One region of the Neorhizobium sp. PAMB6716 genome, then DNA from elsewhere that is predicted to be linked to it. Evidence: predicted binding sites of a transcription regulator. Region 1 holds the regulator's gene; the other holds the start of a gene.
What was found. Region 1 encodes LexA, which represses DNA repair genes until DNA is damaged. Its sites were predicted from a motif close to TGTTCNNNNTGTGTTCNG; they were not measured.
Positions count from the first base shown of each region.

Region 1 (14,731 bases):
GCCGGTGCTTCCGTCATCTGCGCGCTCATTGGCAATGGCGTCATCATCCATAACGGCGCGCGCGTTGGCCAGGATGGTTTCGGTTTTGCGCCCGGTCCCGCCGGCATGCTGAAAATGGTGCAGGTCGGCCGCGTCATCATCCAGGACAATGTCGAGCTTGGCGCCAATACCACGGTTGATCGCGGTGCAATGGACGATACGGTCATCGGCGAAGGCACGAAGATCGACAACCAGGTCCAGATTGCCCACAACGTAAAGATCGGCCGCCATTGCGCCATCGCCAGTGGTACTGGTATAGCGGGCTCGACAAAAATCGGCGACGGCGTGCAGATTGGCGGTGCGTCCGGCGTTAACGGCCATATCACGATCGGCGATGGTGTGCAGATCGCGGCAATGAGTGGCGTGGTGGCGTCCATCCCCGCAGGTGCGCGGTATGGCGGCATTCCGGCCCGTCCCATGCCCGATTTCCTGCGGGACCTCGCCGAGATTATGACGCGCTCGGACGAGCGCGCAAAGAAAAGAGGAGAAAGGAATGGCTGATCAGGAACAGGTGGTGCTCGACTCCGTGGATATCATGGAGATCATGAAGCTGCTGCCTCACCGGTATCCGTTCCTGCTGGTTGACCGCATCATCGAGATCGATGGTGACATGAGCGCAATTGGCATCAAGAATGTAACGGCCAACGAGCCGCATTTTGTCGGTCATTTTCCCGAACGGCCGATCATGCCCGGCGTGCTTTTGATCGAGGCGATGGCGCAGACGGCGGGTGCCATCTGTGCCCGCAAGCAGGGCGAAACCGGCAATCTCGTTTATTTCATGACGATTGACAATGCCCGTTTCCGCAAGCCCGTTGTGCCGGGTGACCGCGTCGAATTCCATGTCGTCAAGCAGAAGCAGCGCGGCAATATCTGGAAATTCCACTGCGATGCCAAGGTGGATGGCGTGCTTGTCGCCGAGGCCGATATCGGCGCGATGATCCGTCCGAAGGACGCGGCATGAGCACGATTGCCGCCAGTGCCCGCATTCACCCGATGGCTGTTGTCGAAGACGGCGCGGTGATTGGTGAAAACGTTACCGTCGGCCCTTTCTGCCAGGTTGGTCCGAAAGTGGTGCTGGGCGACAATGTCGAGCTTGTCTCGCATGCGGTCGTCACCGGAGCCACGCAGATTGGCCGTGGCAGCCGCATCTTCCCGATGGCAGTGATCGGTGGCGATCCGCAGAGTGTGCATCACGCCGGCGAGGAAACCACGCTGTTCGTCGGTGAAAACTGCACCATGCGCGAAGGTGTCACCATGAACACCGGCACGGTGGATGGCGGCGGCACCACCGTCGTCGGCAACAACTGCCTGTTTCTCGCCAATTCCCACGTGGCGCATGATTGCCAGCTCGGCAACCACATCATCATGTCGAACAATGTCATGCTGGCCGGCCATGTGAAGGTGGAAGATCGCGTGATCCTCGGTGGCGGCGCTGCCGTACACCAGTTCAGCCGTATCGGCCGCCAGGCTTTTGTCGGCGGTCTCTCTGCCGTCAATTACGATGTCATCCCCTATGGCATGCTGAACGGCAATCCGGGCCTGCTCGGCGGGCTGAATGTCGTCGGCATGACGCGCGCCGGCATCGACCGTGCAGTCATTCACCGCGTCCGCCGCGCCTTCAAGGATATCTTTGAAGGCGAAGGCTCCATCCGTGCCAAAGCCGCTGCCCTTCGCGACGACTATCTCGATTGCAAGGAAGCGCTTGAAATCATCGATTTCATCGGTGCAGACAGTGACCGGGCGATTTCCTCGCCGCATCGCGGCAAGGCCTGAGGCGGTGGCGCCGGTTCCCGTTCGAGACCGGGCGGGACGGCTTGCCATCATCGCCGGCGGCGGTTTTTTGCCGCTCTACGTGGCCGAAGCTGCGCGTGCTGCCGGCGACGAGCCTTTCGTCATCTGCCTCAAGAATGAAATTGACCGAGACTTTTCTCCCTTTGACCACGCCATTGCCGGCGTGGGTGATCTCGCGCGCATCGAAAAGCTGGTGCGTGAAAAAGGCGTGTTGCGCATCGTGATGTCCGGCGCCGTGCGCCGACGCCCGGAATGGCGCGATATTCACCCGACTTGGCGCACCTTCATCCAGGTGCCGCATGTGGTAAAAACACTGCTATCCGGTGGCGACGATACTGTGCTGCAGATGGTGATCCGTCTGTTTGAAGGCATGGGCTGCCAGGTGGTCGGCGTGCATGACATCGTGCCGGCACTTCTTGCCGAGACCGGCGTGATGGGTCGCCATCGCCCGACCGCCGATGACGAGCGGGATATCCTGACCGCATCCACCGCTGCACGACTGCTGGGGCAGCTCGATGTCGGGCAGGGCGCCGTCAGCGTCGGCGGGCGTATTGTGGCGCTGGAAGGTGTCGAAGGCACCGACCGCATGTTGCAGCGGGTGGCCGAACTGCGCGCGGAGGGCCGCATCTCGGCGCGGCGTCGCGGCGTGCTGGTCAAGCTCTGCAAACCGCAGCAGGATGTGCGTGCCGATCTGCCGACCATCGGCCCCTCGACGATCCGTTCGATCATTGCCGCCGGTCTTGCCGGCATTGCGGTGGAGGCGGGACGGGCGCTGGTGCTCGACAAGACCGAGATGCTGTCACTTGCCGATGACGCCGGTGTCTTCGTCTGCGGCATTGATGCAGGCCTTCCGGGGCAGGGAGTGAAATGAACATGCGTCCATTGAAAGTGGCCGTGGTGGCCGGCGAAGTCTCCGGGGATCTCTTAGGCGGTGACCTGATCGCCCATCTGAAGCGCGCCTATCAAGGCCCGGTCGAACTGGTGGGCGTCGGTGGCGATGCATTGGAAGCCGAAGGGCTGACCTCGATCTTCGATTTTTCCGATCTGTCGATCATGGGCCTGACGCAGGTGCTGAAACGCCTGCCGCTAATGATCAAGCGCCTGGGCGAGGCCGCCGATGCCATCATCGCGGCCAAACCCGATGTGCTCCTGATCATCGACAGCCCGGATTTCACCCACCGGGTGGCTAAACGCGTTCGAAAGGCGCTGCCGGATCTGCCCGTGGTGGATTACGTCTGCCCGAGCGTTTGGGCATGGAAGGAATACCGTGCGACGCAGATGCTTGCCTATGTCGATCAGGTGCTCGCCGTGCTGCCTTTCGAGCCGGAAGCCATGCGGCGGCTGGGCGGCCCGAAGACGGATTTCATCGGCCATCGGCTGACGGCGGACGCAAACGTCATATCGGTGCGCGCGCGCCGCCGTCTGCGTGGCCTTGAGAGCTCCGAAAGCGGACAAAAAACCGTGCTTCTGCTGCCCGGTTCGCGCTCGACGGAAATCCGCGCGTTGATGCCGGCGCTGAAGGAAACGGTGGACCTTCTGGCCGCCCGCAACGCGGCCATGCGCTTCGTGTTACCCACCGTGCCGCGCCAGAAGGCGCTGGTGGAAAGCCTTGTGCAGGACTGGACGGTGAAACCGGACATCACCGTCGGCGCCAGTGAAAAATGGGCCGCATTTGCCAGTGCCGATGCAGCCATTGCCGCCTCCGGCACGGTGACGCTGGAACTGGCGCTTTGCGGCGTGCCGACCGTCTCCATCTACAAAGGCGATTTCCTGATCCGGATGATGGCCAAGCGCATCAAGATCTGGTCGGCAGCCCTGCCGAACCTGATTGCCGACCAGCCGGTCATTCCCGAACATATCAACGACATGGTGCGCCCCGGCTACCTCTGCCGCTGGGCCGAATGCCTGTCATCCGACACGCATCAACGCCGCGCCATGCTGGCAGGCTTTCAAATCGTGTGGGATCGGCTTTCCACCAGCGTCCCCCCGGGAGAAGCCGGAGCCGGCCTGGTGCTGGAGGTTCTGGCGCGGCGCGGTCATGCGTCGGGAACAATTGTTCCCTGATGAAACACCATCTGCCAGCGGTTATCGATCCGCTTCCAGATTGAACTTCTGAGGGTTTGGCGCGCCGCCTGCGCCTGCGTCGCCAGTCGGTTGATCCGATAAGTGACCAGCAGGACATCGACGCTGAGTTCCTGCACGGCAAAGTCCTGTGCCTGTAACGACGATCCGCCATCCGTCGGGTCTTCCGCAGCAAGAGCCGCCACGGTCATCTGTTTGTCGAAGATCCGTCCCGAACTGCCGAATTCGATGAAGTTTTCGGCGAGAAGGCCTGCGACCTCGCGCGGGTCGGTTCGGACGTCCGCTCGATGCAGACTGCGCTCGAGGGCAACGATATTCTCCGCTGTCGTCTTCGCCATCAGGCTGCCTCTTTTGCCGGCCGCGTCACGGCAACTGTCGAACTTTTAGCGCGCAGTCTCGTGTCAGGCGCCTGTTGAACGCTTCCAGGCAGCACCATCATTTCCAACTTTTCAAGCTCCATCCGATCGCTAATGCGACCGCAAGGATCACGAGAACGCCGATCAGGAAACGGCCGACAAACAAGCCGACACCCGCAGCCGTGGTGATGTCCAGGTCTTGCTTGAACCATCGCACCTGAGCCTGTCCATACCAGAAAATCGCCAGGGCAAAGAGAACGGCGCCGGTGACGAGCCCCGCCTGGTGCGGGATGAGCATGAGATTAAGACCGATACCGGCCACCAAAACGAACAGCGCCGCCACATAACATTGGCTGTAGAACGGTGGCCGCAGTGTTGCCCGCGTCAACCGGACTTTCTTGCGTCTCACCAGCGTAACGGCCATGACGAGCGGCAAGACGCTGAAGATCACCCCGCGGGCGATCAGCAGATTGGCAGTGGATGACAAAATCGGTGGAAGCGTCGAATCATCGTAGAGAGACGGAATGGCGTGGGAAATTGTCTCGGCTAACAGGAGCGTCAGCAGCAGGAAAAGCGGCGGGCTTAGCGTATCGTCGTACTGGTCCTGCGGCCGGTCTGCCAGTTCCTCATCGGCGTAGCGCATCATGTCAAGCGGCGTGACGAGCGAACGCCACATGGTCAGCGGATAGAAGACGAGCCAGGAGACCACCTCGTAAAGCAGCTCTTCAAGAGACTTCAGCAGCTTCATGAAATCCATGGGTTTCCTCCGGTATCCTGCAGCGTCCACTGCGATTGCCGACACGATAGTTCGACCGGGCGGAAGAATCATCCCGATACGAAAAAGCCCGCGAAAATTTCGCGGGCTTTGATGGTATGATCTCTGTCCGAAACGGGTCTTAGCGCTTGGAGACCGGCACGTAATCGCGCTGGGCAGCGCCCGTGTAAAGCTGGCGCGGGCGGCCGATGCGCTGCTGCGGATCTTCGATCATTTCGGCCCACTGGGCAATCCAGCCGACGGTGCGGGCAAGCGCGAAGAGAACCGTGAACATGGTGGTGGGGAAACCCATCGCCTTCAGCGTGATGCCCGAATAGAAGTCGATGTTCGGATAGAGCTTCTTTTCGACAAAATAGCTGTCAGTGAGCGCGATCTTTTCCAACTCCATGGCAACCTGCAGAAGCGGGTCATCCTTGTGGCCAAGCTCGTTCAGCACTTCATGCGTGGTCTTCTGCATGATCTTGGCGCGCGGATCGTAGTTCTTGTAGACGCGGTGGCCAAAGCCCATCAGGCGGAACGGATCGTTCTTGTCCTTGGCGCGGGCAATGTATTCCGGAATACGGTCCGGCGTGCCGATTTCCATCAGCATGTTGAGGGCGGCTTCATTGGCGCCACCGTGAGCCGGGCCCCAGAGGCAGGCAATGCCGGCTGCGATGCAGGCAAACGGGTTTGCACCCGATGAACCGGCCAGACGCACCGTCGAGGTGGAGGCGTTCTGCTCGTGATCCGCATGCAGGATGAAGATGCGGTCCATGGCGCGGGCCAGAACCGGGTTCACCTTGTACTCTTCACACGGCACGGCAAAACACATGCGCAGGAAGTTCGAGGCGTAATCGAGATTGTTCTGCGGATAAACGAACGGCTGGCCAATATGGTACTTATAGGCCATCGCAGCGATCGTCGGCATCTTGGCGATCATGCGCAGCGAAGCGACCATGCGCTGGTGCGGATCGGTGATGTCGGTGGAATCGTGATAGAAAGCCGAAAGTGCGCCAACCGTGCCGACCATGACGGCCATCGGGTGGGCGTCGCGGCGGAAACCGGTGAAGAAGCGGCTCATCTGCTCATGCACCATGGTGTGGTGCGTGACGCGGTGATCGAAATCCTTCTTCTGGGCAGCCGTCGGCAGTTCGCCGTACAGCAGCAGATAGCAGGTTTCCAGGAAGTCGCCGTGTTCAGCCAGCTGCTCGATCGGGTAACCGCGATGCAGCAGAATGCCTTCGTCGCCATCGATGAAGGTGATCTTGGATTCGCAGGATGCGGTCGAGGTGAAACCCGGGTCGTAGGTGAAGGCGCCGGTGTTCTTGTAGAGTGCGCCGATGTCGATCACATCAGGCCCGATCGTGCCCTTCTTGACCTGCAGGTCGACCGTTTTATCTCCCAATCCCAGATGTGCGCTTGTGTCCGTCATACTGATCCTCCGATGGGCGGAATGGCGCGAAACGCGCCAGATGAGTGAAGCCTCTGAAAGTAGCTATATGATCTAAAGCGTGCTGCCAAGCACTTGGCGCGGGTAATTGTGCAGCGCGAAAGCCGAGGCGATAAAGCGGCGTCGCGGCCTGGCAAGACCACATTCTGGCAGTTTGGCGCGATTAAATCGATCCAATCAAGGCGGGCGGTCAACCGTGGCGGATGCTGCAATTGACCGGACAAGTTAAACAGGTGCAGGTTGTCTTTCGGTTAAAGGGGAATGATGCTTTTTCCCGGGAGGATGTGTGGCTGAGGTGGACGTCTCGCCAGGCGAATCATCGCGTGAGGCGATGGCGTTTTCGCGCGGCCTGAGGTTACCCGCAGCCATTTCGCCGCAGCTACCCGCACGCCTTGCCGAGGATAACCGCGACCTCGATGATGGGTTTCTCGACGCACGGGAAAGTGAACATCCTGGCTGGCGCCAAAAGCTCGCAAACCTTGTCGCCGAAGAGGAGGCGCACGGCCGCCATTTCCTCCTCGTGCCCGTATTTATAGGGCTTGGCGCAATCGTCTGGCTCTCACTTGCGGAGCCGCCACCCGCTGGCTTTGGCCTCTTGGCACTGCCGCTGATTATGACCGCGATCTTGCTTGGTCGGGCCGGGCGCCGCGGCTTTTCCCTAGCGCTCATGATGCCCGGATTGATCTGCGCCGGTGCGGGCCTTGCGCAGATCGAAAGCCTGCGCAACCGAACGACGATCCTCGACACGCCGGTGACCACGCAGATTGAAGGTCTCGTGGAAAAACGCGAGGCGGCGGCCGGCGGGCGCTGGCGTTATACGGTGCGCATTTTGACAACCGCTGCCCCCGTCATTGCCCGTCCGCCGGAACGCGCCGTCTTGCTTTCCCGCACCGCACACGAAGCCTATGAGACGGGGACGCGGATTGCCGGCAGGGCACGGCTTTCCCCACCCTCGGGACCGGCTCTGCCCGGGCTCGCCGACTTTGCCTTTTCTGCCTATTTTCAAGGCATCGGCGCCGTTGGCTTTTTCTATGGGTCGCCGCAGGTCGGCATCGGCACGCATGAAAACTGGTCGACGCGCATCCTTGGCAAGCTGTTTGAACTGCGAAGCGACATCGGAACCCGCATCCGCGCCGTGGTTCCCGGTGATGCCGGGGCTTTTGCCGCCGCCATCGTCACCGATGAGCGTCGTGCAATCTCGGAAAAGACCATCGAGGCGCTGCGGGTCGCGGGGCTTGCCCATATCGTGGCAATCTCCGGGCTTAACATGGCGCTGGCGGCCGGCATCTTTTTTGTCGGCGCGCGAATGGTGTTCAGCCTGTTTGCCGGCTTTGCGCAGCGGTTTCCCGTCAAAAAGATCGCAGCTATCGGCGCGCTGGCCATGGTGACGGCCTATTATCTCATTTCCGGTTTCGGTGTTTCGGCCGAGCGCGCCTATGTGATGATGGTGATCATGCTGGCCTCGGTGCTGTTCGACCGTCCCTCGATCAGCCTGCACAATGTGGCGCTCTCGGCACTCGTCATCCTGGTCCTGACACCCTCGGCAGTGCTGGGTCCCAGCTTCCAGATGTCGTTTTCCGCAACGGCCGCACTTGTCGCAGGTTACGCCGCCTGGTCGAGTATTCATGGCGATCCGCATGATCCGCTTGCCGCGCGCCGTCCGGCACTGCTTGCCGCCACCGCCGCTCTCTCCAGCATGGTCGCCGGCGTGGTGCTGACCTCGCTCATCGGCGCACTCTCCACCTCGATCTTCTCCGTTTCCCACTTCCACCGCGTCGCCACTTATGGCCTTGCCGGCAATCTCGCGGCCATGCCGATCATATCGCTGATCGTCATGCCCTTCGGCATGCTTGCCATGCTGCTGATGCCGTTCGGGCTGGAGGCGCCGTTCCTGAAACTGATGGGTTTTGGCGTTGAGCTGGTTATCTCCGTTGCCGAGACGGTGGCGGGTTGGGGAGGAGACGCCCCGGTTGGGCGGCAGCATGGCTGGTTCCTGCCCATAGCCTCGCTCGGCTTTCTGATTCTGGTCCTCCTGCGCACACGGCTAAAACTGTTCGGCCTGCCGGTCATGGCGGCAGCACTCATTTTGTCGTTCTGGCCTGACGATGCCCCGCGTCCAAGCCTCTTGATTTCTGAAGACGCAAGCCTCGTCGCTCTCATCGACGGACAGACGGCCGCCACCAACCGCCGGACACCACCCGATTTCATCTATCGCCAGTGGCAGAATGCCCTCATCATCGACAATACGCTTGCGCCGATCATGCCCCGGCGCAACACCGCGGCAAAACCGCAAGACTTACCACCCGGCACCGCGAAGAGCGCTCATGCACAACCCGGCGCCGATGCAGCACACAGCCGCCAGACGGGAGCCGATGCAGACACGCCCGAATCAGAGATCGCCACAGACATCCGCGCGGTCGTTCCCGAGGAAGGACACGGAGCAGGCCCATCAGACGCTGACGCGATTCACTTGAACTCTGGCCGAACCGAGACAGGCGTTTCCCCCCGAAAGCCACCAGATCCGCCCTTGACCAAAGAGGAGCAGCGAGCGGCTGCCACTGCCATGGACAAAGCCCTGACCAGCGCTCCTCCCGGTCAATTCACCTGCATTGCCGCTCTCGGCTGTTTTGCCCGTTCGCTGGAAAAAGTGCGAATCGCCACCATCGATGACCCGCGTTATGCGGGAACCGCCTGCGATACGGCCGACGTCGTGATTGCCGCCCGTGCCCGATTCGAAACCTGCCGCTCCGGCGCGCTGATGCTGACGGAATCGACGCTACGCAAGACAGGAGCCCTTGAAATCCGATTTGCCGGAAGCAGTCACCGCCGGGATTGGCAGGCAACCGGCGCAAGCATCGGCAACAAACGCCCCTGGAGCGTTCACCGAACCTATGATTGGCGGCAGCGCATCTTTGACGAAACGTTGCCGCAACCGGTTTTCGAACTGCTTAGTGGTAACGGCGGATGAGGCCGACAAGCTTGCCCTGGATTTTCACCCGGTCCGGCCCGAAAATGCGGGTCTCGTAAGCGGGGTTGGCCGCTTCAAGCGCAATCGAGGCGCCCTTGCGGCGAAAGCGCTTCAACGTCGCTTCCTCGTCATCGACAAGCGCCACGACGATATCACCGGGCGTCGCCGTGCTGCCATTGCGGATGATCACCGTGTCGCCATCCATGATGCCGGCTTCGATCATCGAGTCGCCCTTTACCTCCAGCGCGTAATGCTCGCCGGTGCCCAGCATCTCGATCGGCACGCTGATGGCATGGGTATTGTTCTGGATGGCCGAGATCGGCACGCCGGCAGCAATACGCCCCATGACGGGAACGGTGGCAGAGCCCGTATATTCTTCGACAGCCGGAGCTGGCGGGGCAGGGCGTGTGGCCGGCGGCTTGCCGAGGCTGCCTTCGATGACGCTGGGCGAAAACCCGCGACGCGGCTGGGCCGGCGGCGAATAGGATTCCGGCAGCTTGATCACCTCAAGCGCCCGCGCCCGGTTCGGCAGCCGTCGAATGAAGCCACGCTCCTCAAGCGCGGTAATCAGGCGGTGGATGCCCGATTTCGACGCCAGATCGAGGGCATCCTTCATCTCGTCGAACGAGGGCGGTACACCGGATTCCTTCATCCGTTCGTGAATAAACAGGAGCAGTTCCTGCTGTTTGCGTGTGAGCATGAAGACAACCTCGAAGTGGAAACAAATCCAGAACAGACACTATATGTTCCATATGTGTTCCGCAAGCCCTCAAAAGCCGGGGATAAAACGCTGATTGCTGAAAGCGTGCGGGATATTCAAGCGCTTATCCGGCGCTACACTGCCGCCCGCATCGTTGAAGGAGAGAATCATGGTCCGCCCGCTCGATCATCTTGTCATGCCCGTCTGCACGCTGGCGGTGGCGCGCCAGCGGCTGGGGACGCTCGGTTTTACCGTGGCGCCGGATGCGCAGCATCCGTTTGGGACGCAGAATGCCTGCGTGTTTCTCTCCGATGGCCTGTATCTGGAGCCATTGGCGATCCGCGACCGCGCTGTTGCCGAACGCACGGCAGGAGAGGGCAACGTCTTTACCGGGCGAGATCTCGCCTTCCGTGCCGCCTGTGGGGACGATGGATTTTCTGGCCTCGTGGTCGCTTCGCCGGATGCCGATGGAGACCACACGCGGTTTGTCGGAGCAGGTCGGTCCGCCGGCGAGATCCTTGAATTTTCCCGCGCGGCGCTGACGGCGGACGGGCATGAGGTGATCGCACGCTTCAGGCTGGCCTTCGCCGAAACCGGATCTCCCGAATTTTTCCTGTTCGCCTGCGAGCGGCTTAATCCCTTGCCGGCCGACAGGGCGCATCTGGAGCGGCATCAAAACGGCGTGGTCGGGTTGCGGGGCGTGTGGCTTGCCGCAGATGATCCGATCGCTGCGCTGCCTGTTCTCGAGACTGTATTGGAAACCAAAGCAGTTGCGGATGCCTCGGGTCATGTCTTTCAGGCGCGGAATGGACATGTTGCGCTGTCGTCGCGGCAGAGTGTTGCGGACGAACTCGGCATTGATCTCTCCCCATCCGCCGGCGGGCTTTGCGGCGCTGCCCTGGTGTTTGCCACCTCTGATCTTGCCGTGACAGCAGATTGCCTTGCTGCTAATGACGTGGCCTTTAAGAAAAGAGGCACGCGCATCGTCGTTGCCGCAGCCCCCGGTCAGGGCGCTGCTTTCGTGTTTGAGGAGTGATCATGGCCGTCACAGCCAATGCAGAGGTATCCGTCGGCGAGGGTTCGGCCCGCGTCGTTTTTTCAAACACCGGCCGCCTGTCGCTGATCGCCGGCCCCTGCCAGATGGAAAGCCGCGACCACGCCTTCATGATGGCCGGCGCCGTCAAGGAAATCTGCGATGATCTCGGCATCGGCCTTGTCTACAAATCCTCCTTCGACAAGGCCAATCGCACCTCGATTGCGGGCAAACGCGGCATCGGGCTTGAGACGGCCATGGAGATCTTTGCCGATCTCAAGGCCGAGTTCGGCTTTCCGGTGCTGACCGATATCCACACGGAAGAACAATGCGCCGTGGTGGCCGAGACTGTGGACATCCTGCAGATCCCGGCATTCCTCTGCCGTCAGACGGATCTTCTGGTTACGGCGGCAAAAACGGGCCGCGTCATCAACGTCAAGAAGGGCCAGTTCCTGGCGCCTTGGGACATGAAGAACGTGCTCGCCAAGTTCACCGAAAGCGACAATCCCAATGTGCTTCTGTGCGAGCGCGGCGCATCGTTCGGGTATAACACGCTTGTCTCCGATATGCGTTCGCTGCCGATCATGGCGTCCCTCGGCGCGCCGGTCATTTTCGATGCAACCCATTCGGTGCAGCAGCCGGGCGGGCAGGGCGGCTCGACCGGCGGACAGCGGGAATTCGTCGAGACACTGGCACGGGCAGCCGTCGCCGTCGGCGTGGCCGGTGTCTTCATCGAAACGCATGACGATCCCGACAACGCCCCGTCCGATGGCCCGAACATGGTGCATCTCAAAAACCTGAAGGGCCTGTTGGAAAAGCTGCTGGCGTTTGACGCCGTCGCCAAGTCCTGAAGCGGTATTTTGCTGAACGAACAAGGGGCGGCCTAAGAGCCGCCCCTTGTTGAGTATGCCGATGTCTGGCTCGGTTGTGCCTTAAGACGCCATCCGGTAACGGCTTGCCTTTTGCTGGCCGACCGTAAACCGGGACAGATGCTGCCCAAGCGTTGCGGTATGGCCGTTGAGATCGCCGCAGGCCGCACTTGTCTCTTCAGCCATCGAAGCATTGCGCTGGGTTACCTGGTCCATCCGGTTCACCGCCTCGCTGACCTCTGCCAGCGCATGGGACTGTTCACCGGCTGCCGAGACGATGGCCGCGATAAGATCGTTCACCGCCTGCACCTGGCGTTCGATATCTTCGAGCGAAAGGCCGGTGCGATTGACAAGGGCGACGCCCGCGCCCACCTGCTTTGACGAGGTGTCGATCAGCTCGCGGATTTCTCGCGAGGCGCTGGCGGAACGGCCGGCAAGCTCGCGCACTTCCTGGGCCACCACGGCAAAACCCTTGCCCGCTTCGCCGGCACGGGCCGCCTCGACGCCGGCATTGAGGGCCAGAAGGTTGGTCTGGAAGGCAATTTCATCGATCACGCTGATGATCTGGCGGATCTGGGTGGATGACCCTTCAATCTTTGCCATGGCATCCACCGCCTCGCGCACCACGGCATTGGAGGTTTCGGCACTCGTTCTCGTCTGCACCATGCGGTTATTGGCCTCGCGCGCACGGTCTGTGGTTGTGCGCACGGTGGTGGTGATCTCGGCAAGTGCTGAGGCTGCCTCTTCCAGCGACGAGGCCTGCTCTTCGGTGCGCCGCGACAGGGCGTCAGTGCCGCCGGCAATACTGGTGGCGCCCGTCTGCACGGCGTGCATCGCCTCGCCGATTTCACCCAGCGTTTCCTCAAGCGTCTGCAGGCTTGCATTAAATTCACGCCGCAGTTTTTCATAGTCGGCGGAAAACGGCACCGAGAGCCGGGTGGTGAGATCACCCTTGGCCAGCCGTTCAAGGCCGGCGCTCAAGGCCTCGATCACACGCGCGCGGGTGGCGTCTTCCTCGGCGCGGCGGGCGTGCTCGGCCCGTTCGGCGGTCATGCCCCGTTCGCGCTCCTCTTCCTGCCGGCGCCGTGCGGCGATCCGCTCCTGCGCGTTTTCGCGAAACACTGTCACGGCCGCCGCCATTTCTCCGATTTCGTCACCGCGTCCGTCATAGGGTACGGGCCGTGAATAATCGCCGCCGGCCAGGATGCTCATATAGTCGCGCATGCCGCGAAGCGGCTTTATGGCACGCCGGTTCATGGCAATGAGACCTGCGATCAGCAGGCCCATGGCAGCAGCCGCCGCGACATAAGAGGCAAGGCTCTGCGTGAAGGTTTCCTCGGCCGCCTGTTTTTCAGCGCCGGAAAGCCGGTCATTGGCGGCTGTCACCAATGCATCCACATCGGCGCGGTGCGCCTGGAAGGCTGTCTTCAGCGCATTGACGGCCGCGCGAATGCGCTGGGCATCGCCTGAGGAAATGGCGCTTTTGTAATCTCCGTCGAGGAGGGACCAAAAGGTTTCGGCGCTCGGCTGAACCTTGCTGGCCAATTGCTGTTTCAACTGTGGCGCAAGCGTCGAGCCGGACCAATAGGCCTTGCGTGTCTCGTAATCCTTGCGCAGGACGGCAATGCGCTTGAGGTTCTGGTCCGCAAGCTCCGGATGGTAGGCCCCTTCGGTTGCCAGCAGATAGGCTTCCACCAGAAACATCGGCGGCGGCAGGATGTCGGCGACCAAGTCCTTGCCGTAGACGATCTGCTCATAGACCGGTCCATTGACCCGCAGCCGGTCGAAAGCAAGTTTCTGGATGCCGATGGCGGCGGCAACGCCAGCGCCGACCAAAAGGCCAAACAGGAGAAGACTGCGCGATATCGTAAGTGTCATGGACGGTCCCGGACGGGTGAGGGGTTATCGGCCGCCAGCGCTCCCCTTGCGCCAGATTAGGCCATGCTCAATTATGCCCGTCAGCTCTTACCAAAACGCAAACAGCCTCTTAAAATGTCTATCCAACTTATTGGAATCACACTGTGAAAACACAACCTTTCGGCTCTGGCCGGTTGCCGCAAGCCATGGAGGAGGTGCCAGCAAACCGACATCGCTGTCATATGCCTGCCATTGTAATTTCTGTACCTTGGATTAAGACAGACGGTGATTTCCACCGCACTTACCAGCAGGAATAGCCAATGACAGCCATTACCGACATCATCGCGCGCGAAGTTCTCGACAGCCGCGGCAATCCGACCGTCGAAGTCGACGTTCATCTCGAGGACGGCAGCATGGGCCGCGCGGCCGTTCCCTCCGGTGCCTCGACGGGCGCCCACGAAGCGGTGGAACTGCGCGATGGCGGCAAGCGCTATCATGGCAAGGGTGTCGAAAAGGCAGTCGAAGCCGTCAACAGCGAGATCTTCGATGCCATCGGCGGCCATGATGCGGAAAACCAGATCCTCATCGACACGCTGATGTGCGAGCTGGACGGCACACCGAACAAGTCGCGCCTCGGCGCCAACGCCATTCTCGGCGTATCGCTGGCTGTCGCAAAGGCTGCCGCCGAATCGTCCGGCCTGCCGCTTTTCCGTTATGTCGGTGGCCCGAACGCCCGCCTTCTGCCGGTGCCGATGATGAACATCATCAACGGCGGCGCCCATGCCGACAACCCGATCGATTTTCAGGAATTCATGATCATGCCGGTCGGTGC
Region 1 covers NZ_CM177835.1:1,465,402-1,480,132, forward strand. The annotation lists gene lpxD (UDP-3-O-(3-hydroxymyristoyl)glucosamine N-acyltransferase) at 1-540, shown strand, start outside; gene fabZ (3-hydroxyacyl-ACP dehydratase FabZ) at 533-1,000, shown strand; gene lpxA (acyl-ACP--UDP-N-acetylglucosamine O-acyltransferase) at 997-1,812, shown strand; gene AC4CWH_RS07035 (LpxI family protein) at 1,817-2,701, shown strand; gene lpxB (lipid-A-disaccharide synthase) at 2,698-3,894, shown strand; gene AC4CWH_RS07045 (nuclear transport factor 2 family protein) at 3,867-4,250, opposite strand; gene AC4CWH_RS07050 (permease) at 4,348-5,025, opposite strand; gene gltA (citrate synthase) at 5,165-6,454, opposite strand; gene AC4CWH_RS07060 (ComEC/Rec2 family competence protein) at 6,759-9,440, shown strand; gene lexA (transcriptional repressor LexA) at 9,421-10,140, opposite strand; gene AC4CWH_RS07070 (VOC family protein) at 10,310-11,176, shown strand; gene kdsA (3-deoxy-8-phosphooctulonate synthase) at 11,179-12,024, shown strand; gene AC4CWH_RS07080 (methyl-accepting chemotaxis protein) at 12,106-13,920, opposite strand; gene eno (phosphopyruvate hydratase) at 14,220-14,731, shown strand, end outside.

Region 2 (14,731 bases), 1.1 Mb from region 1:
CGGCGCTGGTTTCCGCATCGCCCGCCTGGCTGACAGACCTGACAACGCGCTTTTAAAAGGAAGCCGCAAGCGAAGCTTGTTCATCGCTTGCGGCGTTCAATTCCTTTTCCTCTTGGCGCCCTATTCCTCATCCCGTTTGACGCGATATTCACCGGTCTTCTCATCCTTGATCAGGGTGCCTGTTGCTCCCGTTTGGCGCTCACGTTCTTGCTCGCGCCGGCGAATGGCCAGCTTTTCGGCATCCGTTATGAAGCGTCGGTAAAGATACCAGCCCCCGCCGACAAGGACGGCGAGGAACAGAAGTTGTGCCATGGAAGATGCCCCTTACTATCGCCCCTGATGAATCAAAGGCCGTAACGGCTCCACAATGCCCGCTCTTCCAGCGTGGCTGCAAGACCCGATGCGGCAGATGCCGCCAGTTGCGCACCCTGCCCGCCATCAAACGTCGATAGGACACCGGGCAGGCGCCGGCCAAGGAACCCGCGGGCGCCGCCGATCAGTTCCAGCTTGGTCTTCTTGCCATAACGGCGCTTCAGCACCTCGCGCATTTCGCCAAGACCATCGACAAGGCCGAGTTCGACACCGCGGGTGCCCGTCCAGAACAGGCCGGAAAAGATCGTTTCTTCGTCGGCCAGCCGCTCGCCACGGCGCGCCTTCACCATGTCGATGAAGACCTTGTGGATATCGAGCTGCAGCGTCTTCAGATATTCGATATCGCCTTCCTTTTCCGGCTGGAAGGGATCGAGGATGACCTTGTTTTCGCCGGCGGTATAAACGCGGCGCTCGACGCCGATCTTCTTCAACAGTTCAGGAAAACCAAAACCGCCTGAGACGACGCCGATGGAGCCGACGATGGAGGTGGGATCAACCAGGATCTCATCGCCGGCAATGGCGATCATGTAACCGCCGGAGGCGGCCACATCCTCCACGAAGACCAGCACGCGCTTGTTCTTTTCTTCCGCCAGTGCCCGGATGCGCTGGTAGATGAGGCGCGACTGCACCGGCGAACCGCCCGGCGAATTGACCGACAGCGCAACCGCTGGCGAATCCTTGCGCGAAAACGCCTTTTCCAGCATGGGCGCGACGGTTGCGAGATTAAGGGCGGGGCGAAACTGGCTGCCACCCGTCATGATGGCGCCATGCAGGCGCACGACGGGAATGGTGATGCCTTCGTCCTTGCGAAACCGCTTCGGCACCAACCGCTTCAAAACACCAGCCATTTCATCTCCTGCTTCAGCACATCTCTTGGACTTGAGATGTATGCAACGGAATGGCCGGCGCAATGGTTGCGCTTCATAAATTCCGCGTCATTCAGGAGCTTTTGCGCCGATAGGCGGTGCGGCCGTTGTTGAGGTCATCGACAAAAGGCTGGAACGCGTGGCCCTCGTCTGCATGCATATAAAGCGGCGCACGAACCCTCAGCCGTGCGCGCGAGCCCTTGATTGCTGTCACCAGAAGCCGGATTGCATCCTCGCCGGGCCGCGGATGGATGAGCGTCAGTTCCAGCCCGCCGAAACGTTTGCCGCAGGCGGCAAGGATATCGCCCACCGAATGCGGCCGCGCGATGAGCGAAAGCTGGCCGCCCGGCACCGTGATGGCACCGGCGGTGCGGATCCAGCTTTCAAACAGGTCATCGGTCATCGCATGGGCCTCGGCCTTCAGCACATCCGGCGTCTTGCGGTCGCGGCCATCGTTGAAAGGCGGGTTCATGATGACGTGGTGGAAATGATCGTCCAGGAGACCGGCTTCAACCCGCAGCTTGCCGCGCAGCGTCACATCCGCCTCGATGACCGCTGCGCGGCCTGAAAGATGGGCGTTTTGTTGAAGGGCAAGCGTGCGCCGCGCATAGTCTGCCATCTGCGGCGAGCGCTCGACCAGCACCACCTCGGCTGCGGCAAGCCGTGCGGCCACCGCAAGACCCGCCGCCCCGGCGCCGGCGCCAAGATCGGCCACCCGCACCGGACGATCTGCATCGACCAGTGAGGCGAGCAGCATGGCATCCATGCCCGCCCGATGCCCGCCATCCCTTGGCTGCACCAAAAAGAAACGCCCGCGATGGAAGGCGTCGATTGTCTCGTTCACCACCTCATCCAGGGTGTCAGGCATGGGGTCCGGCTCGTCCATGGCTTCATTCGTCCCCGGGAATTCGAAGCTCGGCGGAAAGCCCGGCATCGGTCAGAATGCGGCGCGCCTCGTTGATCCGCTCGCCCTCCACCAGCAGGCGGCGCGGCAAAAGCCCGAGGGAACCTTCCAGAATGCTCATGGACTGATCCGCGACGAGACAATGGATGCCGGCATCCTTGAGCAGGCTCTGCGAAAAGGACAATACAACCGCATCATTGGTGCGGATCAATTCTTTCATGGGTCAAACCACCTCAATTATCAGTCATCAGTCCGATTGCCCCTTGCCGGGCCACCCTCCCCTTTCTATTGTCCGGCACAAATTTTGAACAGGAGGCCATTTCATTGGGCGTCGTTATTCCGCTCGAAGAGGGCAAAAACAAGCAGGCATCCGTCAAACCGCTGGTCGATCTGACCAAGGCGGACATGGATCGGGTCAACCAGCTGATCCTGTCCAAGGCCGGATCCGATGTGGAAATGATCCCGGAAGTGGCCAATCACCTGATTTCTTCGGGCGGCAAGCGGCTGCGCCCGATGTTGACGCTCGCATCCGCCCAGATGTTCGGTTACGAGGGCGAAGGCCATATCAAGCTCGCGACCAGCGTCGAATTCATGCACACGGCAACGCTTCTGCATGACGACGTGGTGGACGAAAGCGATCTGCGCCGCGGCAAATCCACCGCCCGCATGATCTGGGGCAACCAGGCTTCCGTTCTGGTGGGTGATTTCCTGCTCGGCCAGGCCTTCAAGATGATGGTCGAGGTCGGCTCGCTCGATGCGCTCGATGTGCTTGCCACCTCCGCTTCGGTGATTGCCGAAGGCGAAGTTCTGCAGCTCTCGGTCGCCAAGAACATGGAAACGACGGAAGACGATTATCTCTCCGTCATCCGCGCCAAGACGGCGGCGCTGTTTGCAGCCGCGGCCGAAGTCGGCCCGATCATTGCCAATACGGACCGGGCCAGCCGCAATGCGCTCAAATCCTACGGCATGAACCTCGGCCTTGCCTTCCAGCTTGTCGATGACGTCCTGGATTACGGCGGCAAGGCTGCCGAAACAGGCAAGAATGTCGGCGACGATTTCCGCGAGGGCAAGATCACGCTTCCGGTCATCCTCTCCTACCGGCGCGGCACGGCGGAAGACCATGCCTTCTGGAAGGCCGCCATCGAACAGGGCGACAGCAGCGACGAGAACCTGGAAAAGGCGCTCGGTCTCATCTCCAAATACAATGGCCTTGGCGATACCATTACCCGTGCCAGGCACTATGGCGAGATGGCCCGCGATGCGCTGTCTGCGCTTCCCGCTTCGCCCCAGAAGGCGGCGCTGATGGAAGTGATCGATTTCTGCATCGACCGGGTCAACTGAAGGCGGCAGGAGAGGCTTAACCCTCTCCTGTGGATGCCGGTTGGCAATGGCAAGTTTCTTGCAGACCTGCTCCAAAAAAGCCATTCTGTGGTGAATCATCAGCGCAGGATTCCATGGCGGCCACACGGGCGCCCACAGCTTTTCATGAGAGGCACCTTCATGCGGCAGAAATTCGCCCATCGTCTGCTATCGGGCACGGCATTCGGGGCAGCGCTCCTGTGGGCGGCGGCAATGCCTCATCTGGCCATGGCCCAGCAGCCTCCGGTGACGGAGCCCGCACCTGCAACCCAGCCTGCACCTGCAACCCCGTCTGCGCCTGCAACAGAGCCTGCGCCCGCAACGCCTGCTCCCGCAACGGAGCCCGCGCCGGCGACACCCGCGGCTCCGGCCCCCGATCAAGCACCCGTCACAGAGCCTGCACCGACGCAGGCCGCCGCACCGGCACCGATCATTGACGCGCCGGAGTTTTCGACCGCCAAGGTCAACAGCTTCTCCGGCGCCTTCCTTGCCGCCCGCACCGCCGATGTCGATCACGATTACGCGACCGCGATTGCGCTCTACCAGAAGGCGCTGCAGTTCGATCCGGCCAATCTCGACATTCGCGAACGCCTGATGATCTCGCTTCTGATGAACGGCCAGTTCGACGAAAGCCTGAAACAGGTGGATGCGCTGAAGGAAGACGGCGCCGTCGAACGGGTGACGAAAATCGTGCGCGGGCTGGATGCCATCCGCAAAGGCGACTACGCCAATGCGGAAAAGATCCTTGCCTACAAGGGGCTGAACGATCTCGACCGGCTGACGCAGGCGCTGATCACCGGCTGGGCCAAGGTGGGTGCCGGCAAGGGCAAGGAAGGCATTGCTCTCATCAAGGGCCTGAAGGGTCCGGACTGGTTCAAGGTATTTACCGATTACCACATCGGCACCATGGCCATCGTTGCCGGCGACAAGGCAACTGCCCGCAGTTACCTGAAGGCCGCCATCACCAGCGAAGAAGCGGTTGCCACGACCCCCGACACCTTCATGCGCGCCGTAATGGCGCTCGCCCGGCTGGAAGCGTCTGACGGCAACAAGCAGAAGGCACTCGACGCGATTGCCGTCGCGGAACGCCTCATTGCCAATTACGCGCCGCTGAAGGCGCTGCGCCAGTCGATTGAAAACGGCGAAAAGCCGGAGCAGCAGGTGACCAACGCCACCGAAGGTTCTGCTGCCGTTCTGTTTGCCGTGGGCAGCGCGCTGAACCGCCAGGGCGCCGAGGAAATGGTGTCGCTCTACCTGCAGATTGCCCATGCGCTGGACCCGAAGAGCGCCGATACGCTGGTGCTTCTCGGCGGCATTGCCGAAAAGATGGAACAGCCCAAGCAGGCGATCGAGCTTTACAGCCGCGTGCCGGAAGGTTCGCCCATGCGGCGTATTTCCGAGCTGCAGCTGGGCCTGACGCTGGCGCAGACCGGCGATGTCGATGGCGCGCGCGCGCATCTGAAATCGCTGATCGAGAGCGATCCGACCGACATTCGCAGTTACATCGCCTATGGCAGTGTTCTCTCCGATGCCAAGGATTATAAGGCGATGGCAGAGACCTATGACAAGGCCGTGGACGTGATCGGCCCCGTGCCGCGCCCGACCGACTGGTCCGTTTTCTTCCAGCGCGGCATCGCCTATGAGCGCCTGAAGGAATGGGACAAGGCTGAGCCGAACTTCAAGAAATCGCTGGAGCTGAACCCGGACCAGCCGCAGGTGCTGAACTATCTCGGTTATTCCTGGGTGGACATGAACCTTAACCTGGAAGAGGGCCTGAACCTCATCCGCAAGGCCGTGGAACTGCGCCCTGACGACGGTTACATCGTCGATTCGCTCGGCTGGGCCTATTACCGCCTTGGCCGTTACGACGAGGCGGTGGAGGAACTGGAGCGTGCCGTGCAGCTGCGCGCCGGTGATGCCGCCATCAACGACCATCTGGGTGATGCCTACTGGCGTGTGGGCCGCAAGCTGGAGGCGGGTTACCAGTGGCAGCGGGCGCTGACCATGAAGCCGGAACTGACCGAAATCCCGAAGATCGAGCAAAAGATCCGCGAAGGACTGGCCGACGCCGGCCCGCCGCCGGTGCAGACGGCCATGGCATCGCCCGCCGCAACGGCGCCAGCCGTGCCGCAGCAGGATCCTGCCGCCGCTGCCAAATCGAACTACATCGTCGGTGCCGGCGATACGCTGTGGAAGATCGCCAATGACGCGCTGGGCGATGGCGACCGTTTTCGCGAGCTGATCGAGATCAACCCGGAGCTGAAGCGCAACCCGAACCGGCTTTATCCCGGCCAGGTGCTGGAGCTTCCCGGCCCCGCCAACTGACAGCGTTTTGCCCGGCATGACACTATCTGGCTTGGCCTTGGGTATCCCGGCAGCCGACGTGACCGAAACGGCGCCGGCAAAGATAAACCTTTGCCTGCACGTGACCGGGCGCCGGGCCGATGGCTATCACCTCCTCGACAGCCTCGTGACATTTGCCAGCCACGGCGACACGGTGCGGTTTACCGCAAGCGGCACGGACAGTTTTGCGCTGACCGGCCGCTTCGGCCCGCTTCTGTCGCCTGACGGCGATAATCTGGTGCTGCGGGCGCGCGACCGGCTGCGGGCGGCGGTTGAGGCGATGGGCATGGCCGCGCCACCCGTTGCCATCACGCTGCAAAAGGACCTGCCGATCGCCTCCGGCATCGGCGGCGGGTCTGCCGATGCGGCAGCGACCCTGCGTGGCCTGTTACGCTTCTGGGGCGTATCGCTCGATGAAACCCGGCTTGCCGAGATGACGCTTGGCCTTGGCGCCGATGTGCCGATGTGCTTGGCTTCCCGCCCGCTGATGGCGTGCGGCATCGGCGAGGATCTGGCCCCGGTCAAAAATCTGCCGGCGCTTTTTATGGTGCTGGTCAATCCGCTGGTTTCGGTCTCGACGCCCGAGATTTTTCGGCGCCTCATAAAACGCGACAACGCAGCCGTGCCGCCCCTGCCCTTGGGTGAGGACGCCGACTGGCTGTCCTTCATCGCAAGCCAGCGCAATGATCTGGAACCTGCGGCCCGCGCCGCCGTTCAGGATATCGACACCGTGTCCGAAGCGCTCTCGCAGACCGGCGCAGCCCTCGTGCGCATGTCCGGCTCTGGCGCGACCTGCTTTGGGCTTTACCGCTCGACAGAGGAAGCAGAGGCTGCGGCAAGCATTCTGACAGACCGCCACCCCGGCTGGTATGTTCAGGCCACCACCACGATTGCAGGAGATGCCGCATGAACCGGATCGACGACAGCCGCCCGTTCCTTCCCGTCGGCATCGCGGTGCTCACCGTGTCCGACACCCGCACGCCAGACACCGACAAATCCGGCGATACGCTGGTGGCCCGCGTTGAAGAGGCCGGCCACAGGCTTGTGGCGCGCGCCATCGTGCCCGACGACAAGGCAGCGATTTTTGAGCGCGTGCGCCAGTGGACGCTGATGGACGAGGTGGACGTGGTGATCACCACCGGGGGCACCGGCTTTACCGGCCGCGACGTGACGCCCGAGGCGCTGGAGCCCCTGTTTGAAAAACGCATGGACGGCTTTTCAGAAGTCTTCCACCGGATTTCCTACGACAAGATCGGCACTTCCACCATCCAGTCGCGCGCGACCGGCGGCGTGGCCAATGCCACCTTTATCTTCGTGCTGCCCGGCTCTCCCGGCGCCTGCAAGGATGCCTGGGACGGAATTCTGAAGGCGCAGCTCGATTACCGCCACATGCCCTGCAATTTCGTGGAAATCATGCCGCGCCTCGATGAACACCTGCGGCGCGGCGGCAAAAGCTGACCGTCAGCTGCGCGCGGCCCAGGCCGGCACCATCTCGCTGGTCAGCCGGAAGGTTTTTTGGGCCTTCGCGAAATCCGACAACCGCATGCCCGCACGCGCCTGCGCCAGTGCCTTGCTCTTTTCCACGATCAGCCCCTGCTCCAGCGGTTTTGCCGAACCAACCAGCCGCGACAAAAGCGGACGGCGATGGTTGCGCGACGGCGAAAACCGCGCCGGATGACGGTTGAGCGCGATATGCTCGGCCACCTCATCGATCCAGCCGATCTGCGGGCGCGCGCCGGGCTCGATGAGAAACAGCCATTCGCCCCTGGTGGAGCGCAACACATCCTCGATATTCCAGCCGGTGTGAAACCGGCAGCCGGCCGCATCCGCCACGCGCGCCGAGGCATCCGTCGAGCCGTGATCGAGCACGGACACGTCACTCACCAACCCCTCCACGGCACCCGCCACAAGCACAGACAAGGTCTGGGCCAGTTGGGTCTCCTGGTCATGGCATTCCATCAGCACGCTCAGCATTCCCAATGCTTACCGCATCGCAACAGGAATTGCCACAAAACTGACACAGCGATTTTGTTCTTGCAATGTTCTCTTTTTGCCATTACCAATGAGGTCACGGTGATTACGAGATCGGCGCCGAGGAGTCTTCCATGAACGAGCTGAACCAGCTGCGGCAGGACGCTTTTGCGCCTGCCCATACGGCAGATATTGCCGACGCCCTGGTGGAAACCTCGGGGTTGCGCATCGAGATCGACCGCAGGCGTGGACGTGGCGCCGGCTTGAACCCCAGCGGCCGTTTCGAGACGGAACGCCGCGAAGTGTTTGACGACGGCTGGCAGACGCTGGAAGAGCTTGCGCCCTTCAAGACCGAAGTGCAGATCGAAAAACCGCGCACGATCATCAGCCGCAACGATTCTCCCGATATTCCCTTCGACCGCTCGATCAATCCCTATCGCGGCTGCGAGCATGGCTGCATCTATTGTTTTGCCCGCCCGACGCACAGCTATATGGGGCTTTCAGCAGGTCTCGATTTTGAGGCAAAGCTGTTTGCCAAGCCCGATGCACCAAAGCTGCTGGAACGGGAACTGAGCCGTCCCGACTACAAGCTGCGCACGATCGCCATCGGCACCAATACCGACCCCTATCAGCCGATCGAGCGGGAATGGCGGGTGATGCGCCAGATCCTTGAGGTTCTCGCCAAGGCCAATCATCCCGTCATGATCGTCACCAAATCGGCACTGGTAACGCGCGACATCGATATTCTGTCCGACATGGCATCCAAGGGGCTGGCCAAGGTGGGCATCTCGGTGACGACGCTCGACGGCAAGCTTGCCCGCAGCATGGAGCCCCGCGCCTCGACACCGGTAAAGCGACTGGAAGCGATCACCAAGCTGACGGCGGCAGGCATTCCCACCAGCGTTCTCGTTGCCCCGGTCATTCCGGCGCTGAACGACCACGAGATCGAACGCATTCTGGATGCGGCAAAGGCGGCCGGTGCGAGCGAGGCAAGTTACGTGCTGCTGCGCCTGCCGCTGGAGGTAAGCCCGCTGTTTCGCGACTGGCTGCTGCGCAACTACCCGGATCGCTACCGCCACGTGATGTCGCTGGTGCGCTCGATGCGCGGCGGCAAGGATTACGACGCCGAGTTCGGCAAGCGCATGAAAGGGGCCGGCCCCTATGCCTGGCAGATCTCGCGGCGTTTTGAACTCGCCACCAAGCGCCTCGGCCTTGGCCGTCGCGGCATCCAGCTGCGCGACGATCTTTTTGTTCCGCCGGCCGGCACCGGCATCCAGCTGTCGCTGCTGTGATCTTTTTTGAGGCACGACGGTTGTTGGAGAAATACGACCATACGTATCCATGGCGCGCTCCAGCACTTGGCCCCAGAGGCAGAAACGCTGACGGACTGGCAATGTTGGACGCATCCGCCTGATCAAGGCCAGCGACCGGGAGCGATAGCGGACGCGACGTTGAGTGAAAATGAGAATTCGGCACGGTCCACCGCCTCAATCCGTGCTGAACACCCCCGGCCCGCCCCTCCCCTTGGGCGGATCAAGCGATGCCGCAATCAGCGCTTTGCCGGGGCTTGCAGGAGATCGGGTGCGCGTGCGAGTTTCCGCCGCATGTTACAGAGCACGCCACCCGATTCTCCGAGCCTTTTCGACCTTGTTCCTCTCGTTCCGGATTTCAGCCTGGAGCTTGCGGCACGACAGGCCGGCCATTGGCCGGTTGCCGGCACCGACGAGGCCGGGCGTGGGCCGCTCGCAGGTCCAGTCGTTGCCGCCGCCGTCATTCTTGATCCGGAACGGATTCCGCACGGTCTCAACGATTCCAAACAGCTCACCCTGAAACAGCGGGAACATCTGTTCGAGGAAATCCTCGCCACGGCCCATGTCGCCATCGCCGCCTCCGGGCCGCGACACATCGACGAAAAGAATATCCTGCGCGCCAGCCTCGATGCCATGCGCCGCGCCATTGCCGGGTTGGCGGTTGCGCCCGCCCTTGTTCTCGCCGACGGTCGCGACGTGCCGCCGGGCCTCTCCTGCTCCGGCAAGGCGGTCATCAAAGGCGATGCCCGCTCCGTCTCGATTGCGGCGGCCTCCATCATCGCCAAGGTTACCCGCGACCGCATGATGACCCGCGCCGGCCTCGTTTACCCCGCCTATGGCTTTGACGCGCATGCCGGCTACGGAACGGCCCGCCACCGCACCGCCATCGACACATCAGGCCCCTGCCCGCTCCACCGCATGAGCTTTCGCCCGCTGCGCAAGGATTGAGGTTTTTGCGACCGATGTGAACAGGGTGATGTTGGGATACGGCCTCACCGCCTGACGTTGAGGTATCTGCATTGCCAAACGTGTGAGACCGACGATGCGTTCGTTGTCTGACTCGGACGTCAACGCCGTGCCAGCCGCCCCCTCATCCGGCGCGACGCGCCACCTTCTCCCCAAGGGGAGAAGCGAACCGCTGGCGTTGGATGCACACCAATGCCGGAGGGCCCGAGGAGAATCAGTTTACGGCTTTCCGGAAGGTCGGCGACGGCTCGTCCCTTCTCCCCCGCGGGGAGAAGGTGCCGGCAGGCGGATGAGGGGGCGGCTGGCGCAACGCCAGCCGGAGGCCGCCGCCCGAAACGCAAAAAGGCCGGACAAAAGCCCGGCCTTTTAAAACATTCCAGAAATCGCCAACCCTCAGTTGAGGCGGGTCTTAACCTGGCTGATCGTGTCGGCGAACAGCGCCTGCTGGGCGCCGGCATCGGCCTTGGCGGCGATGACTTTTTCGGCAGCGGCAATGGCGATGTCGACGGCTGCGGCGCGCACGGCGCTGATGGCGTCGGTTTCGGCCTGGCGGATCTTCTGTTCCGAGAGCGCGTTGCGGCGGGCGACGAATTCCTCGGTCTTCTGGCGGGCTTCTTCGCTCAGCATCGCGGCTTCGCGTTCGGCCGATGCCAGAATGCCTGCAGCTTCCGCTTCGGCTTCCTTGCGCTTGCGCTGGTATTCAGCGAGCAGCGCCTGGGCTTCTTCGCGAAGACGCTTGGCTTCGTCCAGCTCGTCGCGGATGTTGTCGGCGCGCTTGTCGAGCGCCTTTGCCATCATGGCCGGCACCTTCACATAGGCGAGAAGCACAAAAAACAGGATGAGGCCGACGAGGGCAAAGAATGTTGCGTCAAATGCCATGGTGATCAAGCCTCCACTTTGGCGCTGGCAACGGCGACCCGGACGTCCTCGGCCGAGGCCTTGGGTCCGATCAGCTGCTCAACGATGGCACCGGCTGCCTCTTCGGCAATGGCACCCACTTCGGCAAAGGCCTGCGCCTTGATCGTTGCGATGCTGGCTTCGGCGGCGGCAATCTTTTCAGACAGTTCCGTCTCGATGGCGGCGCGGTCGGCGGCGGCCTTGGCGCGGGCAGCTTCACGGGCGGTCTCGGCAATCGTGCCGGCCTTGGCGCGAGCGCTTGCCAGTTCCTTCTCGTAGGTCTCGACGGCAGCGTCTGCTTCCGCCTTCAGGCGCGAGGCCTCGTCGAGATCCTGCGCGATACGGTCATGGCGGTGTTCAAGAATGCCGCCAACGCGGGGCACGACCACCTTCTGCATGATCCAATAGAAAAAGCCGAAGGTGATGACCAGCCACAGCAGCTGCGACGAATAGGTCGTATGGTCGAAGGGCGGGAAAACGCCGGTTGCATGCGCATCGTGCGCAACACCGGTTTCAGTATGCACTTCGGCCGCCGGCGCGGTGCCGGTTGCTGCATTCGGATCGCCATTGGCCGGCGCGCCTTGCGCGAATGCCGGTGTCACGAACATCATCACCTCCAAGGGGTATTCAAATACGAAGAATCACGGCGCGCCTTTTTAAGACGGCCGTGATCCCAATTCCAGGCCGCTCTTAGACAGCGAACAGGAGGAGGAGAGCAACGAGCAGCGAGAAGATGCCCAGAGCTTCCGTAACGGCGAAGCCGAATACCAGACGGCCAAACTGGCTGTCGGCAGCAGAGGGGTTGCGCAGTGCGCCGGTGAGGTAATCACCGAAGATACGGCCGAGTGCCAGCGACGTACCAGCCATGCCGAGGCATGCGAGACCTGCGCCGATGAACTTTGCTGCTTCCGCGTCCATATGGATACTCCTTCGAAATGGTTGTTGCGGCATTTTGAGGACCCGGAGAGGCCGGGACCCGCGACTATATTCTCAGTGACCGCCGTGCACGGCGTCATTCAGGTACATGCAAGTCAGTACCGCGAAGACATATGCCTGCAGGAAGGCCACGAGAAATTCGAGACCGGTCATGGCGACCGTCATCAAGAGAGGCAGGATCGCGCCACCGACGCCCAGTGCGCCCATGGCGCTCATGGAGGCGACGAAACCGGCAAACACCTTCAACGTGATATGGCCTGCGAGCATGTTGGCAAACAGACGAACCGAAAGGCTGATCGGGCGCGACAGGAACGAGATGATCTCGATGGACGAGACCAGCGGCAGCAGCACCTTGGGCACGCCGGCTGGCGCGAAAACGCTGAGGAAGTGCAGGCCGTGCTTGTAGAAACCGTAGATCAGAACCGTCAGGATGACGAAGAGCGCCAAGGCAAACGTGACGATGATCTGGCTGGTGACGGTGAAGAAATAGGGGAACATGCCGAGCAGGTTTGCCGTCAGCACGAACATGAACAGCGAAAACACCATGGGGAAGAACTTCATGCCCTGGCTGCCGGCGCCTTCGCGCAGCATCGAGGCGATGAATTCATAGGACATTTCCGCAACCGACTGCATGCGCGTCGGGATCAGACCGCGATTGGCGGTGGAGAAATACAGGAAGCCGGACGCAGCCGCGACGGTCGCAACCATGAACAGCGACGCATTGGTGAACGAGAAGTCGATGCCCCCGATTTCGATCGGGACGATCTTGAAGACCTGGAACTGATGCGTCGGATCGTTGGCCACCGCTCTACCTTCTTTCTTCCTTACACCCGCCGCAATCGACGGATTATCTTAGTCTGCAGTCTCAACTGCCGTCCTTGTCGCTCTGGTCCTTGAAGGGACCAGGCTGGGCAACCATGCCCAGCGCACGCAGAACGTTCAGTATTCCGGCACAGAAACCAAGGAGAAGAAGAATGATCATCCCCCACGGCGTTGTGCCGACAAAACGGTCGAGAAGATAGCCAAGCATGGTACCGACAGCGATGGCAGCGATAAATTCCGAAGAGATCTTCAGCCCCAGAGCCATGCCTTTACGGCTTTCCTCGGAACTCTTTTCCTTCGCATTTTCCGCTGCATCGCCCTTTTGCCTGTCCGCAAGCTTGGCGGACAGATTTTTGCGGCGCTGCTCAAGACTATCGTCGCGGTCTTCCGTCACTTAATCCCCCCTTCAAGCTTCCGTTGCCCTGACCAGAGGTCAAAGCCTCTCTCGAAGCCCGGGAATAAGCGCCTTCCGGCCGTTTTGAAGTCGGCGCACCATAGTTTTGCGCGAACCCATAGTCAAGGCAGCACAGGGCGCTCATCCAGAACTAATTTAATGGGGAAATTCAATCGTTTAAGTCACAACCTGATGAAGTCGTGATCGGTTGTTGAGCAAATCACACATTTCAACTCCATCCGCCGCCATAGGTGCGGTAGAAGATGTGCAGGCCAATGCGACCAACCTTCTCCATGCTGCGGGCCCATTTGGGGCGCACATAAACGGCGTGATAATGGGTGGAAGAGCCCACTTCCGGCAGCCAGATCTTGCCCGCCGTCACCGCCAGAGCGACCTCGCGGGCCATTTTCCAGTGGTCTTCGGAGCGGATGCGGTCCTTGATGTCGTCGCAGGCGAAGGAAAACTGGCAACGGTTGCGCCAGTCCTCGTTCTGGTAGACGACGCCGCAGATGGTTTTCGGATAGGCCGGATTGCGCACCCGGTTCAGAATGACCTGGGCGACGGCCGCCTGCCCCTTCACCGATTCGCCGCGGGCTTCAAAATAGATGCCTGATGACAGGCACTGCTGTTCGGCGGGCGAAAACACGGCGGCTGGAAGCGCGGTTGCGGCCCAGGCATGGTCCTTCGGCCCGATTTCCGGCACGAAGCGACCCTCCTCCGGCTTTTTGGTGAGAATCGCATCGAACGGCGACTGGCGCGAAAAATCCGGTTTCTGCGGCGCAAAGGCGGTGGCCAGAATATCGGCATGGGAATTGGTTACAAGGCCGGCCACCATCGGCGAGAGCGCCGGTTCGCGCGGCGCCTCGTCCTTTTTGCGGAAATAGAAGGCGGCAAGTTTGATGTCGTCCTTCGGCTTTGGCGGCATGGCAAAGGCCACAAGCTCACCCGGCTTGCCGGGCGGGGACAGCAGCGAACTCTGCCGCTGCAAGACCGAGCCTGCGGTAAAATCCTTCGGCGGTTGCATCCGCTCCACCGCGATCACCCGGCCGGCCTTGGCCGCCCGGTTGACGCGCTCTTCGTCGGTGGATTGTTCGACATTCTTGGTGGCGCCCGCAAAAGCAATCTTGCGGCCATCGGCCATGGTCATGCCGGCATCGTTTGCCAGCCGCTCCTCGCCTTCGGGAAAGGCAAGTTCTGCCGCATGCAGCGAGCCTGCCGGCGAATCGGTCAGCACCATGCGCCACTGGCTGCCACTGCGGTCAAAGCCGGCGAGCAGGTCTGCGAGATCGCCCTTGGCCGGAAGCGACGGGAAGATCAGCCAGGCGGCAAGACCGAACAGTGCCGGTGATGTCCACCGGTCCATACGCGTGGATGATCCACGCTTGATAGTTTTGCCACGCACAGCCGCAACTCCAACACGTCAACTGGTATGCGCGAAGGATCTGATATTAACCTAAATGGAGGGTTAACGGCCCGGATGTTCCAGGCTTTGCGGGCTTTTTGTCGCCCGCGGGCACGGGTGGACAGGCCCGTCCTCCCCACATGGTTAAGACGGGCGCAGGAATGACCGCCTTAGATGATGACGTGCGAG
Region 2 covers NZ_CM177835.1:2,544,943-2,559,673, forward strand. The annotation lists gene AC4CWH_RS12510 (cytochrome c biogenesis CcdA family protein) at 1-56, shown strand, start outside; gene AC4CWH_RS12515 (hypothetical protein) at 121-312, opposite strand; gene AC4CWH_RS12520 (S49 family peptidase) at 345-1,220, opposite strand; gene AC4CWH_RS12525 (tRNA1(Val) (adenine(37)-N6)-methyltransferase) at 1,312-2,106, opposite strand; gene AC4CWH_RS12530 (putative signal transducing protein) at 2,129-2,362, opposite strand; gene AC4CWH_RS12535 (polyprenyl synthetase family protein) at 2,467-3,483, shown strand; partial or broken gene AC4CWH_RS12540 (tetratricopeptide repeat protein) at 3,643-5,661, shown strand; gene AC4CWH_RS12545 (4-(cytidine 5'-diphospho)-2-C-methyl-D-erythritol kinase) at 5,843-6,754, shown strand; gene moaB (molybdenum cofactor biosynthesis protein B) at 6,751-7,302, shown strand; gene AC4CWH_RS12555 (glycosyl transferase) at 7,306-7,818, opposite strand; gene AC4CWH_RS12560 (PA0069 family radical SAM protein) at 7,950-9,107, shown strand; gene rnhB (ribonuclease HII) at 9,420-10,073, shown strand; gene AC4CWH_RS12570 (F0F1 ATP synthase subunit B) at 10,485-10,970, opposite strand; gene AC4CWH_RS12575 (F0F1 ATP synthase subunit B) at 10,976-11,599, opposite strand; gene AC4CWH_RS12580 (F0F1 ATP synthase subunit C) at 11,679-11,906, opposite strand; gene AC4CWH_RS12585 (F0F1 ATP synthase subunit A) at 11,979-12,728, opposite strand; gene AC4CWH_RS12590 (AtpZ/AtpI family protein) at 12,790-13,140, opposite strand; gene AC4CWH_RS12595 (cell wall hydrolase) at 13,370-14,503, opposite strand; gene AC4CWH_RS12600 (potassium transporter Kup) at 14,713-14,731, opposite strand, start outside.
Region 2: a site for LexA is predicted at 7,874-7,891, ahead of AC4CWH_RS12555 (glycosyl transferase). Genes of this name have one in related genera too.